4 regions of the Streptomyces sp. NPDC005202 genome follow, and region 2 is predicted to be linked to each of the others. Evidence: riboswitches for the same ligand, from Rfam matches in the RefSeq annotation. Region 2 holds a riboswitch; each other region holds the start of a gene.

What was found. A riboswitch is a leader RNA that binds a small molecule or an ion and turns the genes downstream of it on or off. The one in region 2 is predicted to bind cyclic di-AMP.
Region 1: another riboswitch for cyclic di-AMP. It lies ahead of ABZV31_RS30505 (M23 family metallopeptidase); the one in region 2 lies ahead of ABZV31_RS30765 (M23 family metallopeptidase).
Region 3: another riboswitch for cyclic di-AMP. It lies ahead of ABZV31_RS23405 (transglycosylase family protein); the one in region 2 lies ahead of ABZV31_RS30765 (M23 family metallopeptidase).
Region 4: another riboswitch for cyclic di-AMP. It lies ahead of ABZV31_RS26495 (NlpC/P60 family protein); the one in region 2 lies ahead of ABZV31_RS30765 (M23 family metallopeptidase).

What each region holds. Positions count from the first base shown of each region.
Region 1 is NZ_JBEXHW010000030.1:67,520-71,720, forward strand. Features, by position in the region: gene ABZV31_RS30490 (dihydrofolate reductase family protein) at 1-102, shown strand, start outside; tRNA gene ABZV31_RS30495 (tRNA-Met) at 202-275, shown strand; gene ABZV31_RS30500 (PP2C family protein-serine/threonine phosphatase) at 479-1,753, shown strand; cyclic di-AMP (ydaO/yuaA leader) riboswitch at 1,988-2,149, shown strand; gene ABZV31_RS30505 (M23 family metallopeptidase) at 2,161-3,192, shown strand; partial or broken gene ABZV31_RS30510 (aldo/keto reductase) at 3,325-3,528, shown strand; gene ABZV31_RS30515 (PrsW family intramembrane metalloprotease) at 3,633-4,201, opposite strand, start outside.
Region 2 is NZ_JBEXHW010000031.1:38,359-42,559, forward strand. Features, by position in the region: gene ABZV31_RS30755 (HPr family phosphocarrier protein) at 24-305, shown strand; gene ABZV31_RS30760 (GntR family transcriptional regulator) at 537-1,232, opposite strand; gene ABZV31_RS30765 (M23 family metallopeptidase) at 1,423-2,181, opposite strand; cyclic di-AMP (ydaO/yuaA leader) riboswitch at 2,194-2,359, opposite strand; gene ABZV31_RS30770 (pitrilysin family protein) at 2,595-3,983, opposite strand; gene ABZV31_RS30775 (pitrilysin family protein) at 3,980-4,201, opposite strand, start outside.
Region 3 is NZ_JBEXHW010000017.1:70,731-74,931, reverse strand. Features, by position in the region: gene eno (phosphopyruvate hydratase) at 1-1,018, opposite strand, end outside; gene ABZV31_RS23405 (transglycosylase family protein) at 1,405-2,100, opposite strand; cyclic di-AMP (ydaO/yuaA leader) riboswitch at 2,105-2,270, opposite strand; gene ABZV31_RS23400 (transglycosylase family protein) at 2,453-3,457, opposite strand; gene ABZV31_RS23395 (cytochrome P450) at 3,658-4,201, opposite strand, start outside.
Region 4 is NZ_JBEXHW010000022.1:76,849-81,049, reverse strand. Features, by position in the region: gene ABZV31_RS26505 (pyridoxamine 5'-phosphate oxidase family protein) at 1-441, opposite strand; gene ABZV31_RS26500 (hypothetical protein) at 1,091-1,405, shown strand; cyclic di-AMP (ydaO/yuaA leader) riboswitch at 1,844-2,015, shown strand; gene ABZV31_RS26495 (NlpC/P60 family protein) at 2,024-3,406, shown strand; gene ABZV31_RS26490 (ABC transporter) at 3,426-4,133, opposite strand; gene ABZV31_RS26485 (SAM-dependent methyltransferase) at 4,184-4,201, opposite strand, start outside.

The sequences.
Region 1 (4,201 bases), on a different contig from region 2:
GCCGACGGGGCGGGGGTGCTGGCGGCCGGGGGCGCGGAGGTCGTCGTGCTGCCGGAGTTCGAGGAGCGCGCCAAGGAGCCGAACCGGCATCTGCTGGGCTGAACGGACGGCTCCGCCGACCGAAAACGGCCGGGGAAGCGGCGCGGACATACATGCGTGCACAACCTGTCCTGCGCATGGCGTACACTGGAGACACAACGACGCGGGGTGGAGCAGCTCGGTAGCTCGCTGGGCTCATAACCCAGAGGTCGCAGGTTCAAATCCTGTCCCCGCTACTGAAGGCTCAGGGCCGGAATCCGATCACGGGATTCCGGCCCTGAGTGTTTCTCCCGTGCTCGCGCACGGGGCCCCGGGGTCTGCGTACGTGTTCCTCCTCACACACGGTCATCCGGTCGGCCCACACGGCTCGCTCCCCGCACCGGGTCCGGGAAACCTGGACGGGCGGAGACCGGCGTTCGGCGTGTGCGGCAGGAGTCGAGTGGTGTGGCCAGGTGACGTGGAGGGTGAGGGGCCGTACGACCTCGCATCCCGCGGCAACGGCCTCGCACCGTACGACCACGGGTCCCGTGACGCAGGCCTCGGCCCGTACGCCAGAGCCGGCGGGCGGCTGCCCGGCGACCCCGTCCCCGACCCCGGGCTCGGCGACAGCCCGGCTCCCGTCCCGCCCGAAGAGGGCGAGCGGAGGCGGATCTCGTGTGCGCGCGCCTTCGTGCTGATGCTCCCGGCGCTGCTGCTCGTCGCCGGCGCCTGCTACGACTGCCTCACCCCGTCGGAGTTCACCGCGGCTCCCTTCTTCACGGCCGCACCCCTGGTCGCTGCCCCCCTGCTGTCCCGGCGGGCCACCGCGCTCACGGGGGTCGCGGCGGTCGCTGTCGTCCTCGCCCTGCACGTCAGGCTCGGCGTCGTCCTCCACGTCCACGCGGTCACCGAACTGGTCACCGTGGCGACGGTCGCCGTCCTGGCCGTGCTGATCAACCTCCTCGTGCGCCGCAGCGACGAGCGGCTCGCCTCCGCCCGTGAGATCGCCGAGGCCGCGCAGCGCGCGGTGCTGCCCGAGCCCGCGGGGCGGATCGGCGGACTGGACATCGCGGCCCGCTACGAGGCGGCGCAGGCGGACGCGTTCATCGGCGGCGACCTGTACGCGGTGCAGGACAGCCCGCACGGCGTCCGGCTCGTCGTCGGCGACGTGCGCGGCAAGGGCATGGGAGCGGTGGCGGCCGTGGCCGTGGTCATCGGGGCCTTCCGGGAAGCCGCCGAGCAGGAGCGCACGCTGGAGGCGGTGGCGCAGCGGCTGGAGCGGGCGCTGGCGCGCGAGGCTTCGCGGCGCGAAGGGATCGACGCCTTCGAGGGGTTCACCACCGCCGTCCTCGCCGAGATCCTCCACGACGGCACAGTGGTGCGGATCGTCAACCGCGGCCATCCGCCGCCGCTGCTGCTGTATGCGGACGGCACCCTGCGCACGCTGCCGGCCCGCGACCCCGGGCTACCGCTCGGCATGGGAGACCTGGGCATCTGGCCCGACCGTGCCGAGGAGACCGGGTTTCCCGCCGGAGCCATGATGCTCTTCCACACCGACGGCCTGTCCGAGGCCCGCGACGCCCGCGGCCGCTTCTACGACCTCGAACGGCGCCTCGACGGCCGGACGTTCGGCGACCCGGGCACGCTGCTCGGCACCCTCGCGGCGGAGGTGCGTCGGCACTCCGGGGGCGGCATGACGGACGACATGGCACTGCTCGCCGTACGGCGCCCCTGATCATTGTCACGCGACGTGATCGAACGGTCCCGGTGAGCATAACAACTGACACACCGTCATAAGTGGTCACGCTCCTGGGTCCTGGCCAACTCGCCCGCTTTTCACCACTCATGGCCCGTACGTCCAGGCCAAAAAGGTTTAATGATCAAGCCGAACGGCTTGGAATCCGCGCCTCGGGTCTATTAACGTTCGATAACGCAGCGCGGTCGTCCCAGCCGTCACAAGAGGCGGCTCCGTGCGCACCTGCCGAATCCCGTCAGGGAACCGGGGAACCAACCATCACCTTGGGGTGAATCGGGCGTCATCCGCCGTGACCGCACGGCTGGGTTACGCGCGTAGGAGACCTTCCTGCTCCGAACCCGTCAGCTAACCCGGTAGGCGAGAAGGAAGGAAAGGAGTACGCCCACGTGGCGTCCAACCGGCCCGCTCCCCAAGCCCCGTTCGTGCCGAGCCAGCGCACCGAGACCTTCGGCTACGGCAGCCACCGCACCGACGAGGGCCCCTGGGAGGAATGGAACCCCACCGAGGAGTCCATCCGCCCCGTACGCGGCCGGCATCGCGTCACCAAGCAGCGCGGCGGCGGGCTCGCCCGCAGCTCCACCGTCCTCGGCGTAGGTGTCATAGCCGCCGTCGGCGCGGGCGGCATGGCCAGTGCGCAGACCGGCAAGCCGCCGGTGTCCATCTCCCTGCCCGACCTGCCCTCCGTGGACTCCCTGCTCAGCGACTCCTCCGACGCCCCGAAGGGCTCCGCGACCGCGCTCAGCACCGTCGGCGTGACCTCCGCCGACACCGCCCAGGGCACCGCCGACGCCGGCGAGGCGCTGCGCAACCGCATCATGGCCCAGGCCGATCTGCAGCAGGTCCAGGTCGACACCAAGGCCGAGGCGGCCGCGGAGGCCGCCGCCGCCAAGCAGGCCGACGAGGCGGCCGCCAAGGCGGCGAAGGCGGCCGAGGCCAAGGCCGCCGCCGCCAAGCAGAAGGCGGAGGAGGAGGCCAAGAAGAAGGCCGAGGCCGAGCGCCTGGCCGAGCTGGCCAAGCAGTACACGCTGCCGACCTCCTCGTACACCATCACCGGTATCTTCGGCCAGGCCGGCTCCATGTGGTCCTCCGGCTACCACACCGGCCTCGACTTCGCCGCGCCCACAGGCACCCTGATCAAGGCGATCCACAGCGGCACCATCACCGAGGCAGGTTGGGCCGGCGCCTACGGCTACCGCACGATCCTCACCCTCGACGACGGCACCGAGCTGTGGTTCTGCCACCAGTCGTCGATCAGCGTCAAGGTCGGCCAGAAGGTCGGCACGGGCGACGTCATCGGCCGCGTGGGCGCCACCGGCAACGTCACCGGGCCGCACCTGCACCTGGAGGTCCACCCCGACGGCCAGGCCACCGGGATCGACCCGATGACGTGGCTTCGGGGCAAGGGCCTCAACCCCTGACACCTGCCCTTCCCTGATCCCCGGCGGTCCTGACGGCGCCCCCCCGACGTCAGGGCTGCCGGTCAGGTGTTCGCGCAACCTTTGCGGGAGTCGGCGGAATGGGCCCCTCCGGCATGGGTGTTGATGCTGGTCATGACTTCTCCACGCAAGCTGGGCACGTCCGACCTCGAGGTCTTCCCCGCCCTCGGCGGCAACGTCTTCGGCTGGACCGCCGACGAGGCGCAGTCCTTCGCCGTCCTCGACGCGTACACGGCTGCCGGCGGCAACTTCGTCGACACCGCCGACTCCTACTCGGCGTGGGTCGAGGGCAACCGGGGCGGCGAGTCCGAGACGATCACCGGCTGGGGGTCCCCCTGCTCGAAGAGCTTGGGGGAGGGTGAAGCAGCGCGGCAACCGCTCCGACATCGTCGTCGCCCGGAGGCGTCGGCGTAGCCTCTCCGCTACGACCGGTACGGGTTGTACGGGGTGTACGGGTTGTACGGGGGATACGGCGCCGCCGGATACCCGTACACCCCGTACACCGGCCATGGCCCCGCAGCCACCGGAACCGGAGGAGCCGTGGCCCGCGCCGCGTGGTCCAACGCCGGCCGGGCCACCTCCCGCCGCCGCCACAGCTCGTGCAGCAACTCCCGTTCCCGTACGACGAAGTCGGCCCCGGCCCGCCCCCGGCGCCCCCGGTGCCGCAGGAACGCCAGCGAGGTCGCGTACGCCTCGTACTGGGCGACCGCCCGCGCCGCCGGCTTCCCGAAGTGGTGCCCGGCGTACTCCCGGGCCAGCCTGCGCGCCCGCATGGAGCCGAGGGCGAACGGCTCGGCCGGTGCCAGCCATCCGGCGGCGGCGTAGGCGGGCAGCTCCTCGCGCACGGTCCGCAGCTCCCGCTGCCGCGTCCAGATCACCAGCCAGGTCAGCAGCCCGAACGCGGGCACCATGAACGCCCCGTAGACGGCGAAGAAGCCGTAGTCGCCGAAGGTCGAGGAGCCGTTCCAGAAGGCGTGCATGCTCATCGCGA
Region 2 (4,201 bases):
TGATACCTGAAGGGCACCATCACATGGCTGAGCGCCGCGTCAACGTCGGCTGGGCCGAGGGCCTCCACGCCCGCCCCGCCTCCATCTTCGTCCGGGCCGCCACGGCCGCAGGCATCCCCCTGACGATCGCCAAGGCCGGCGGCACCCCCGTCAACGCGGCCTCCATGCTGGCCGTCCTCGGCCTCGGCGCCCAGGGCGGCGAGGAGGTCGTCCTGGCGTCCGACGCCGAGGGCGCGGACGCTGCCCTCGACCGGCTGGCCAAGCTGGTCTCCGAGGGTCTCGAGGAGCTTCCCGAGACGGTCTGATCCATGCGGGGAAGCCGCGTCGCCCTTTCCGGGCGGCGCGGTTTCGCCGTTTTCGGGCGGCGCGGCTTCGCCGTTTTCGCACCCGATTCCGGTGGATTTACCGCGGGCACATTCCGGACGCTCACCGCGGGCACACGAATAGCGCGCCGCCATAAATTCCCGGCCCGCGCGAAAAAGGGCAACGGAAATACACCTCCGCCGAATATCCCTTCTTTGTATACGTCGCGCGTGTTAATGCTGCAGGCCCGACATGTTTACGGGATGTTGCGAAGTTCTCACACGGCCTGCGCGGTCCGCGCCGCCGGGGAAACGCAGCCGGTGCGCGGCACTCGCGCGCTCGGTGTGCAGTGCGGTGATGGCCCGCGCGCGCTCGCTGTCGCCGCGCGCGACGGCGTCCACGATGGCCCCGTGCTCGGCCCAGGACTCCACGGGGTTGGCCGACGCCTCCACCGCGTACATCCAGGCGATCTTGTGCCGCAACTGGGTCAGCATCGAGGTCAGCGCATGGCTGCCGGAGGCCTGGGCGAGCGTCTCGTGGAACCAGCCCCCCAGGGAGCGCAGGTCCTCGCTGCTACCCCGCCTGGCCCGCTCCTGGCCCAGCCGGACCAGGCCGCGCAGCACCTTCAAATGGGCCTCCGTGCGCCGCTGGGCGGCGCGGGAGGCGCCGAGCGGCTCCAGGAGCAGGCGCATCTCCAGCAGGTCGGCCGCCTCCTGCTCGGTCGGCTCGGCGACACACGCGCCCGCGTGCCGCCGGGTCACCACGAAACCCTCGGCCTCCAGGGTGCGCAGGGCCTCACGCACGGGGACACGCGAGACGCCGTAGCGGCGCGCGAGGACTTCCTCGGTGAGCCGGCTGCCGCGCTCGTGGACACCGGCGACGATGTCGTCCCGGATCGCCGTGCACACCGAGTGCGCCGGAATACGCATGACCGACCTCCGCCTTAATCCCCGTGAAACGTCGACGATGGACGCGTGTTCCGTGACTCTATTGCAATGAGCCGGAATTTCCGATGGCGGGCCGGAATCCATGGAGTTTTTTTGGACAGTCGGGCGTCCGAAACACCGAAAGCCCCGGCTCGGGGAGCCGGGGCTTCGGGACGTCTGCGGCGCCGATGCGTCAGACGTTCACGCCGTGCTTGCGGAGGTAGGCCACGGGGTCGACGTCGGAGCCGTAGTCCGGGGTCGTCCGGGCCTCGAAGTGGAGGTGCGGTCCGGTGACGTTGCCGGTCGCTCCGGAGAGGCCGATCTGCTGACCCGCAATGACCCTCTGGCCCACCGAGACGCCGATGGACGACAGGTGACCGTACTGGGTGTACATGCCGTCGGCCATCTTGATCACGATCTGGTTGCCGTACGCGCCGCCCCAGCCGGTCTCGACGACGGTGCCGACGCCGACGGCGTGGACGGCGGTGCCGCTGGCGGCATGGAAGTCGATGCCGGTGTGGGCGCCGGAGGACCACAGGGAGCCGCCGGCCTTGTAGCCGGTGGAGACGTAGGAGTTGACGATCGGCGGGACGAAGGCGTTGAGGCGCTTGCGCTCGGCCTCGCGGGCGGCGCGTGCCTTGGCCTCGCGCTCCTTCTTCGCCTGCTCGGCGGCCTTCTTGCGCGCGGCCTCCTCGGCCTTCTTCTGCTCGGCCGCCTGCTTCTGGGCGACGGCCTGGGCGTCGATCTTCGCGGCGACGGAGTCGCCGATCGTGACGACCGGCGTGAGGCCGGTGTCCTCGGGAGCAGGAGCCTCGGCGGCGAGCGCCGGGGCGGCGGCAACGGTGCCGATGACGCCGGTGGTGGTCAGGGCCGCGACGCCCGCCGCGCGGGCGGTGGTGTGGCGCATCCGGCTCGGACGACGGTGCTTCCCGGCGGCGCGCGTGAATGCCATGTGGTGGCTGGTCCTTTCCTTCCCTCTCGCCTACCGGGTTAGCTGACGGGTTCGGAGCAGGAAGGTCTCCTACGGACCCCCTCGCGGCACGCGCGGGCGTCCGATTCACCCCAGGGACTGATGATGGGTCCCCGGCTCCCCTGGCTCGCGCCGTACGGGGACTCGGCGATGGCTGTCCGGTGCCGCGGGTGCGGCGCACTGCCTGACGGACAGCCGGACCGACGCTAAACGGGGCGTCTTTCAATTCCCAAACGGAACAGGGGTTTTGTAGCGCACGCCACAGGGCAGACGGGAAGCCTCTCCTCAATTCGGACATCACGCGGACATCAGGGAGCCCTGGTGACACTTCGGTCACCAGGGCTCCTCCGCGCGCGTGCCGTTCGCCGGCCGGTACGACCGTGCGCCGAGCGTCTCTACTCGGCCGCGACGACGGCGACTTGGCCGATGCCGAGGGCCTCGACCGGCTCCTTGATCTGCGCCGCGTCCCCGACGAGCACCGTCACCAGACGGTCCACCGGGAAGGCGTTGACGACCGCCGCGGTGGCCTCCACCGTGCCGGTCGCGGCGAGCTGCTGGTACAGCCTCGCCTGGTAGTCGTCGGGCAGGTGCTGCTCGACCTGGTCGGCCAGCGTGCTCGCCACGGCCGCCGCCGTCTCGAACTTGAGCGGCGCCACGCCGACGAGGTTCTGCACGGCCACGTCGCGCTCGGCGTCGGTGAGGCCCTCCGCGGCGAGCTTGCGGAGCACTGTGAAGAGGTCCTCCAGGGCCGGCCCGGTGTTCGGGGTGTCTACTGAGCCGCTGATCGCGAGCATCGCGGCACCCGAGCCGTCGGGGGCGGAGCGCAGCACCTGGCCGAACGCCCGCACGCCGTAGGTGTAGCCCTTCTCCTCGCGCAGGACGCGGTCCAGGCGGGAGGTGAGGGTGCCACCGAGGCAGTAGGTGCCGAGCACCTGGGCGGGCCACACGCGGTCGTGCCGGTCGGGGCCGATGCGGCCGATGAGCAGCTGGGTCTGGACGGCGCCGGGACGGTCCACGATCACCACGCGACCGGTGTCGTCGGCGGTCACCGGCGGCACGGGCCGCGGCTTCACCGAGGGGCCGGTCCAGGAGCCCAGGGTCTGGCCGAGCAGGGCGTCGAGGTCGATGCCGGTGAGGTCGCCGACGACCACGGCGGTGGCCGTGGCCGGGCGGACGTGCCGGTCGTAGAAGGCGCGGACGGCCGCCGCGTCGATGCTGCGGACCGTCTCCTCGGTGCCCTGGCGCGGGCGCGACATGCGCGAGGTCGCCGGGAACAGCTCCTTGGAGAGCTCCTTGGCGGCGCGACGGGAGGGGTTGGCCATCTCGTGCGGGATCTCGTCGAGCCGATTGCGCACCAGCCGCTCGACCTCGCTGTCGGCGAACGCCGGCGCCCTGAGGGCATCGGACACCAGACCGAGCGCCTTGGGCAGGCGCGAGGCCGGGACCTCCAGGCTCAGGCGGACGCCGGGGTGGTCGGCGTGCGAGTCGAGCGTGGCGCCCGCGCGCTCCAGCTCGGCGGCGAACTCCTCGGCCGAGTGCTTGTCCGTGCCTTCGGAGAAGGCGCGCGCCATGATCGTGGCGACGCCGTCGAGGCCGGCCGGCTCGGCGTCGAGGGGTGCGTCCAGCAGCACCTCGACGGCGACGACCTGCTGGCCGGGGCGGTGGCAGTGCAGCACCGTCAGGCCGTTGTCGAGCGTCCCGCGCTCGGGCGCCGGGAACGCCCACGGCTTGGCCTCGCCCGCCTGGGGCCGGGGGTGGAACTCCATCGTGGCGAGCTCGGTCACTTCGCCGCCTCCTCGGTGTCGTCGGTGGCCGCGGCTACGGCGGCGTCGGTGTCGTCGGCCTCGCCGGCGACGGGCTCGTAGACGAGCACCGCGCGGTTGTCGGGGCGCAGGCGGGCCTTGGCGACCTCCTGGACCTCCTCCGGCGTCACCTCCAGGACGCGCTGGACGGCGGTCAGGGCGAGCTGCGGGTCGCCGAACAGGACGGCGTACCGGCACAG
Region 3 (4,201 bases), on a different contig from region 2:
GGTTGACCTTGACCAGCAGGGCGTTGGCGGCGCCCTCCTCGATGCCGCGGGCCAGGCGCTCCGGGTTGGTGACGAACAGGTCGTCGCCGACCAGCTGGACCTTGTCGCCGAGCTTGTCGGTGATGACCTTCCAGCCGGCCCAGTCGTCCTCGAACAGCGGGTCCTCGATGGAGACCAGCGGGTAGGCGGCGACGAGCTCCTCGTAGTACTCCGTCATCTCCGCGGCGGAGCGCTCCTTGCCCTCGAAGAGGTACTTGCCGTCCTTGTAGAACTCGGAGGCGGCGACGTCGAGGGCGAGGGCGATCTGCTGGCCGGGGGCGTAGCCGGCCTCCTTGATGGCCTCCAGGATGAGGTCGAGGGCCTCGCGGTTGGAGCCGAGGTTCGGGGCGAAGCCGCCCTCGTCACCGAGGCCGGTGGACAGGCCCTTGCCCTTCAGGACCTTCTTCAGGGTGTGGTAGACCTCGGCACCCCAGCGCAGCGCCTCGGAGAAGGACTCCGCGCCGATCGGGGCGATCATGAACTCCTGGATGTCCACGTTGGAGTCGGCGTGCGAGCCGCCGTTGAGGATGTTCATCATCGGCACCGGCAGCAGGTGCGCGTTCGGGCCGCCCAGGTAGCGGAAGAGGGGGAGGTCGCTGGCCTCGGAGGCGGCGTGGGCGACGGCGAGGGAGACGCCGAGGATGGCGTTGGCGCCGAGGGAGCCCTTGTTGTCGGTGGCGTCCAGGTCGAACATCGCCTGGTCGATCAGGCGCTGCTCGGTGGCGTCGTAGCCGACCAGCTCCGGGCCGATCTGCTCGATGACGGCCAGGACGGCCTTCTCGACGCCCTTGCCCTGGTAGCGGTTGGGGTCGCCGTCGCGGAGCTCGATGGCCTCGAAGGCGCCGGTGGAAGCGCCGGACGGGACGGCGGCACGACCCGTGCTGCCGTCGTCGAGGCCGACCTCGACCTCGACCGTGGGGTTGCCTCGGGAGTCCAGGATTTCCCGGGCTACGACGACGTCGATGGACGGCACGAGCATCTCCTTCTTGGATGTGACGCTGGAAGTGCGGGGCTGGTGTGCCTTGCGACTAGAGCCTAACCGCCCGGAGCCATCGGCCAGCCGACCGACCGTCCCGTGGACAGGGTGACCGTACACTTTGTTTCCACACGAAACAAAGGGGCCTGGAGAAGCCGGGATGAAGACCGGGAGAAGAAAAGCCCCGCCCCGGTGCGTACGGGGGAACACGCACCGGGGCGGGGAGCCCGTCGGGGACGGGCGGCGAGCCCCACGTGACCTCCACTGTGCGACCTCCACTGTGGAGGCCACGCGCACGAGGGACCTGTGGCTCGGCTACCGGCCGGCTGTCACTTCAGGTGCAGCTGGCCGACCGGCTGTCACTTCAGGTGCAGCTGGCCGACCGGCTGTCACTTCAGGTGCAGCTGCTGGCCCGGGTAGATGAGGTTGGCGTCCTCGACGATGTCCTTGTTCAGTTCGAACAGCTTCTGCCAGCCACCCTGGACGCGGTGCTTCTCGGCGATCGAGCTGAGGGTGTCGCCCGCGACCACCTTGTACTCGCCGTCGCCCTTCTTGACCTTCTTGCCGGTCGGGGTGGTGACGGTCTTCTTGGCGGCCGGACGCTGCGCGGAGCGGTTGGCGGCCTGCTGCTCGGTGGAGCGGGTGGTGGTGCTGCTCTTCGTGGAGCTGCCGGAGCCGTTGCTCGACGAGGAGCCCGTGCTGCCGGTGTAGGCGGCGCTGGACAGGCCCTTGCCGCAGACCGGCCAGGCGCCCTTGCCCTGGCCCGCGAGGACCTTCTCGGCGATGGCTATCTGCTGCGCCTTGGTGGCCAGGTCGGCACGCGGGGCGTAGGCGGTGCCGCCGTAGGCGGCCCAGGTGGAGTTGGTGAACTGCAGACCGCCGTAGAAGCCGTTGCCGGTGTTGATGGACCAGTTGCCGCCGGACTCGCACTGGGCGACCGCGTCCCACTCGGAAGCGGTGGCGGCGGAGGCGTTGCCGGCCGCCATCAGCGGGGCGGCGACGGCGGCACCGGTGACACCGGCGAGCGCGATGGCACGGGTTGCCTTGGACGGACGACGGTGCTTGCCCTTGCCGGAAAACAGCATGGATGGATCCCCTCACCGACGCCTGCGAGGTGAGCTGTCGGGTTCGGGCCGGTTGAGTTGCCCGGCCGCGCCCCTTGCGAGGCACGGCTTCACCCCCAGCCGCTCCGGTCAACTGCCCGGCGCGGCACTTACCTTGGGTCCCCCGCTCCTGCCTACGGCGCTTGACGCGACGACTGTTCCCGGGCAGCCGCTGGCAGGATTCGGCGTTGCGGCAGCCGGGGCTCGCGATGGCGAGCGGTCATGACCGTAGACACGCGATCCGCCGAATTTCAAAGACGATCAGGGCTTCTGAGACTCATCCCACACTTTCATTGCACCGGACATTCGGCGCGAAGTATGACGTGAACTCCCGCTACTTTTGGGCCGTTTCGGCAGGAACTTCAAGGGTCTGACCGGCAACGAGGTGGTCCGGGTCGGCGCCGATCTCGTCCTTGTTCGCGGCATAGAGCGCGCGCCACCCGCCCGGGAGGTCAAGGGAGTCGGCGATGGACGCGAGGGATTCGCCGGAGCGGACGGTGTACGAGTCGTCGACGGTGGCGCGTGCACCGCTGTCGCCGCGTGAGGCGTGACGACCAGAGGCGGCGGCCGTACGGTTGTCGGCCGGATCCTCGGCGGCACTGTCGCCACGGTGGCGGCCGGTACCGAGCGCCCCGGTGTCGACCAGGGCCGAAGAGCCGCCGGTCTGCCCGGAGTTGTCCGAGTCGCCGAACTCGGGAGCCGCCGTGGGTGAGCTGCCGAAGCCCCGCGAGTCGCTCGCATCGGATTCAGTGGATGTGTCGGACTTGGGGGAGTTGTCCACCTTGGTAGGCGAAGAAGGTGAAGAGGAAGGCTTCGTAGCGGATTCGACCGACGAGCCGGAGGGGCCCGTCGACGAGTCGGACAGACCATGGTCGGTCGACTCGGACGAGTCGGAGGATCCGGACGAGTCGGAAGCCGAGGACGAGCCGCTCCCCACGCCGGTGTCGATGTTCGCCTCACCGGAGTCCTTGGTGAGACCGGAGAGCAGCCCGCAGGTGGGCCAGGCACCGGGGCCCCGGTCGGCGAGGATCTTCTCGGCGACCGCTATCTGCTGGGACCGGCTGGCCTGGTCGGCGCTCGGGGCGTAGGCGAGGCCGCCGTACTTCTCCCAGTCGTCCTGGGTCAACTGCAGGCCGCCGTAGTAGCCGTTGCCGTTGTCGGCGCTCCAGGAGCCGCCGCTCTCGCACTCGGCCACCTTGTCCCACGTGGTGCCGTCGGCCGCGCTCGCGCCGGTGGCGCCGAGGAGCGGGATGGCGATGGCGGAACCGGTCACTCCGGCCGCAACAAGGAGAGCCGGAGCCTGACGGGGGCGACGGTGACGACCGTTCCCGGAGAGCATGCGGAAACCTTTCGTGCGACAGCAGTGACCGGCGCGGCGGATGCTGCTCGGCGCCGCGCTGATGCGTGAACGTATCGGGTGACGATCACTTGTCACAAGTTAATGCCGCGCAGATCACGTGAAGATCACATAGTTGAACGTGTGTCATCTTTGCCCTCGTCAGCGGGCCGGTGCAGGGCCCTTTTCGCCCCGTGTCCGACTTACCGGACCGGCGTGAAGCGGACGGGCAGTGTCCGCAGTCCGCGCATGATGAGCCCGCCACGCCAGCGCAAGTCGGCCGGATCGGCGTCGAGTTGGAGATCGGGGAGCCGGGTGAGGAGGGTGGCGAGCGCGGTCTGGCCCTCCAGCCGGGCGAGCGGGGCGCCGAGGCAGTAGTGGATGCCGTGGCCGTACCCGAGGTGCTGGTTGTCACGTCGGCCGAGGTCGAGAACGTCGGGGTCGGCGAACCGCGCCGGATCCCGGTCGGCGGCGGCGAGGACGACGAGGACCGGGTCGCCGGGTGCGATGTCCTGCCCGCCGATGGTGAGCGGCCGGGTGGCGAACCGCCAGGTGGCGAGCTCCACGGGACCGTCGTAGCGCAGGAGTTCCTCGACGCCGGTCTCCAGCAGGCCGCTTTCGCCGCTCTCCAGGGACTTCTGGAGCCGGTCCCGCTGCTCGGGGTGGGTGAGGAGGGCGTACGTGCCGTTGCCGATGAGGTTGACGGTGGTCTCGAAGCCGGCGAAGAGGAGGATGAAGGCCATGGCG
Region 4 (4,201 bases), on a different contig from region 2:
TCACGGAGCGATGTCCACCCCGTAGAGCGTCTGCCCGCCGACCAGCTCGCGCCCGGTGACCAGCTCCGGGTGGATACGGACGAAGACCTCCTCGGGCGACGGCACCCAGGAGCGCGGGCCGATCCGGGCCAGCCGCTCCTGCTCGGCGGGGTCGGTCACCACGGTGGCCCGGCCGGTGACGACGACGCTCCAGCCGGAGCTCCTGGCGGCGTCGACCTCGTCCGCCTCGAAGGCGACCACCGACCCGGCGACCGCGCGTGCCAGTTCCGAGGCGGCCGAGGTGCGCAGCAGCACCGCGCCGTCGCCGTCGAGACAGAAGTTGACCGGCAGCACCGCGGGCAGGGCCTGGCGCGTGTGGACGATACGGCCGACAGGCACCTTTGCCAGCAGACGCAGGCACTCCTGCCGGTCGAGTTCGCGGAAACCGTCGTTGGGGTACATGGCCAGTCCGTCTTTCGCCTGGTTCAGCGTTATCGCTCCATCGTCGGGCGGACGCCGGCCGGGGGTGAGGGGCCATCGGTCCCTCCACCGCCGGAGAGCGTCCCCATTCCCGGCCGGAGAATGGCCCCCGCGGGAGAACGGCCCCCCACCCGGCCGGAGAACGGGCCCCCCTTCTTGGCGGCGAGCGGCCCCACCCCGCGCGCGCCCGGCGTCCCGACGCGGGGCGGGCGCGGCCGCAGGAGTGGGCCCCGAACGGCCCTGTGATGCCGTCCGCCCGGCCCAAGCCACGGCCCGCCTCCACCTGTCACCTTGCTGTATGTGACGGCGAAAAGGAGGTGCGGACCCATGCCCGGTGACAGGCGTGCCGACACAAGGCCCGGACACAAGGCCCAGGAGTACGAGGACCCTGCTGTGGCGGTGGCGGAGCAACCGCTTCGCCGGCACGACGACGTCGTCGAGGCGTGGATCGTGCTGGCCGTGTGGCTGGTCGTCGTGGTGGGCGGCGCGATCGTGGGCCTGGTGACCGCCCGCGCGACCGACGCGGCGTACACGCGCCAGCGCGCCGAACGTCAACCGGTAGGCGCCGTGCTGCTCACGGACGTACCGCGGACCGCCGCGGAACTCGCCGGGCACCAGCGGCGACCGGATCATGGCGAAGGTCCGCTGGACGCCACCCGACGGCTCCTTCCGCACGGGCACGACCATGGTGCACACCGGGCGGACCGCCGGAACCAGGATCACGGTCTGGACGGATGCCCGGGGCGGCCTGACCACCGAGCCCCGCAGCCGCACCGAGGCGCCGGTCGAGGCGGGCTTCTTCGGGGGCGCGGCAGCGCTGGCTCTCGCCGGTGCGGCCTTCGGCACCGGGGCCGTGGCACGGTACTGGCTCACCCGGCGGCGCATCGACGCCTGGGGCAGGGAATGGGACCTGGTCGGTCCGCAGTGGGGGCACAAGCCCGGCTGACGCAGGGCCGATCGGCCCCGGCCTGGGGCCCACCGGCCCTCGCCGGGTCTCTTCGCCACCCCGAAGGATGAAAGGCCCGCCCGAGCGGGTGGGCCCTGAAACCCCGCCGGAGTCGGATCCTCGGCGGGGGCCTCGGCAGAGCCGCTTTCCGCGCGGCGCGAGCGGGCCGGACAGGGCAGGCTCGGCTCGACGTCGCAGGGCCCGCGTACCGGTTTCAGCCGGTGCGCGGGCCCCTTGCCGTGCCCTGCGGGAAAGGGCGGCCGAGGTCGGGAATGCGTGAGTACCGGCACGTACGAGCCGGCCGCGCCACGGCTCTCCACAAGGAAAAGGTCACATAAATGTATCGGACATTTCGCGCTTCAACCTTCACGCGAGGCACACATGTTCGCTAAGTTGACGTCCAGGCCGCTCGATTGCCTCCGGTGAACCCGCCGGATCGTGCGACCTCCGCCGAGTCCGGCACGCCCCTGCGGCGGCCGGAGCCGGGGACCCGACCGACATTGGGGTGAATCGGCCCAACTGCCCGCCAGGGCAGGGCCGTAGGGCACACCTTCCGGACCGTCCGCCCGAACCCGACAGCTAACTCGGTAGGCGGAATACGGAAGGAGTACGTCTTCCTTGGCGTCGGAACGAACCTCGCGCCCGGGCGGCATCAGCCTTCCCGGCATGCGCAACTCCGCCCTGACGACGGCCGCGGGCGACAACGGACCCAGCCGCGATGAGGTTCAGCAGCGGATCAGCAGCCTCTACGACCAGGCCGAGACCGCCACGGGGAACTACAACGCCACCCGCGCGATGAGCAAAGGAGGCCGCACGCGCCTCAACTCGGCGGCCGGCAACGGCTCCAGGCGCACCGATCCGCTTCTCGAGAGCGTCGCCAAGCAGTGGTTCGACGTGGCACGTGCCCAGTTGGGTCCCACCGTTCCGGCCGTCCTGCCGGCGGACCGCATGCCCGGCCCGGAGCGCTCCCGGCCCGCGGGCCCGGCGAGGCGACCGGCGGACGGCCTCGGCGAACGCGGACGGGAGGCGACGCCCGGCCCCTCCGTGCTGGAGTTGACGGCCGGACCTGCCACCACAGCGATGCCCATACCCGAGTTGACCGCCGGGCCCGCCACCACAGCGATGCCCATACCCGAGTTGACCGCCGGGCCCGCCACCACGGTGACCGCCGGTCCGGTGGCGGAGTCGGCTGCCGGGCCCTTGGCAGCGCTGCCGTCCGTGTTCGAGACACGAGCGGAGCCCGCCAGGGTCGTTACGGCCCCTGTCGCCCAGCCCCGGCAGCCGGCGCTGCGGTCCTCCAAGGAGCAGTTCCAGAGGAAACTCACCCAGGCCCGCGCGCTGCTGTCCCAGCATGCCGCGCAGCAGAGCGTGGCACCGGCCGCGATCGAGGCCCCGCCGGCCGAGGAATCCTGGCTCACCTCCGGTGAATCCTGGCTCACGCCCTACCAGGGGCCGGAGCAGCAGTACCAGCAGTCGGCGGGGCTCGGCGTAACCCTGCCCGTCGACGCGGGCATGGCCCTCGCACCTGGCACCGCCGTCGGCCCGGAACAGGCCCTCGACACCGCCCTGTCCCTCGGCAGCCCGGCGTCGACCGGCACCGCAGCTGCCGTCGGCATCGGCGACACAGCGGGCTCGACCTACGAAAGGAAGGCCGCGAAGGCGCTCGCCTTCGCCCGTGCGCAGATCGGCAGGCCGTGCGTCTGGGGCGCGACCGGGCCGGACTCCTACGACTGCTCCAGCCTCACCCAGGCCGCCTGGAGGGCCGCCGGGGTGGTCCTGCCCCGCACCGCGTACGACCAGGCCGGCTCCGGAACACCGATCCCCCTCGCCGAGTTGTGGCCCGGAGACCTGATCTTCTTCTACGGCGACGCCGGCCACGTCGGCCTCTACGCCGGCAACGGCATGATGGTCCACGCCCCGAGCCCGGGGGCGTCGATACGCGAGGAGTCGATCTTCTACGCCGGACCACAGGCCATCCACAGCGCGGTACGGCCCGCGTGACGCCGCACAGCGTGGAAGCTCAGTCGAGGATGTGCCGCAGGTACGCCTGCGGGGCGGCCAGATAGCGGCGCCAGTGGTCGACGAGGGCGAGTTCGTGCCACGCCACCCGGCGCATGCCGTGCTCGCCCACCTCGACGATCTCCGCACCGGGCAGCGCGGTCAGCAGCGGAGAGTGGGTGGCACGGATGACCTGGCCGCCCTGCCTCACCAACTGGTTGATGTGTCCGAGCAGTTCCAGGCACGAGGCGAAGGACAGCGCCGCCTCCGGCTCGTCCATCACATACAGCCCCGGCTGGAGGAACTTGCTGCGGAACGCGGCGAGAAACCCCTCGCCGTGACTGACGGCATCGGGCGCGAACCCTTCCCGGCCGAGGGCGTCCAACGCCGTCTCGGCGCGCAGGAAGAAGCCCTTGCGGGCCGACCAGTTGCCCACCATGCGGCGTCCGCGCGGCGCCGCCTCGAAACGGATCCGCTCGCCCAGCACCGACCTGGGGCGGTGACTGGCGTAACGCCAGTCGTGCGAACCGCCCCAGGGGTCCAGGCCGAACCCCTCCGCCAGGGCCTCGACCAGGGTCGACTTGCCGGAACCGCTCTCACCGACGAGAAAGGTCACCGGCGCGGTGAACCGCAGCCCGTCCGCCAGCAGCGTGCGTACGCAGGGCACGGACCACGGCCACAGCTCCTCGTCGCACGCGGCGACGTGGACGTACGCGCGTTCGATGATCACGCAGCGAGTCTCTCACGGGGCGCCGGCACCCCGCCCGGCCGCGAGCCACGCTACGCGCTCTTGCGGCC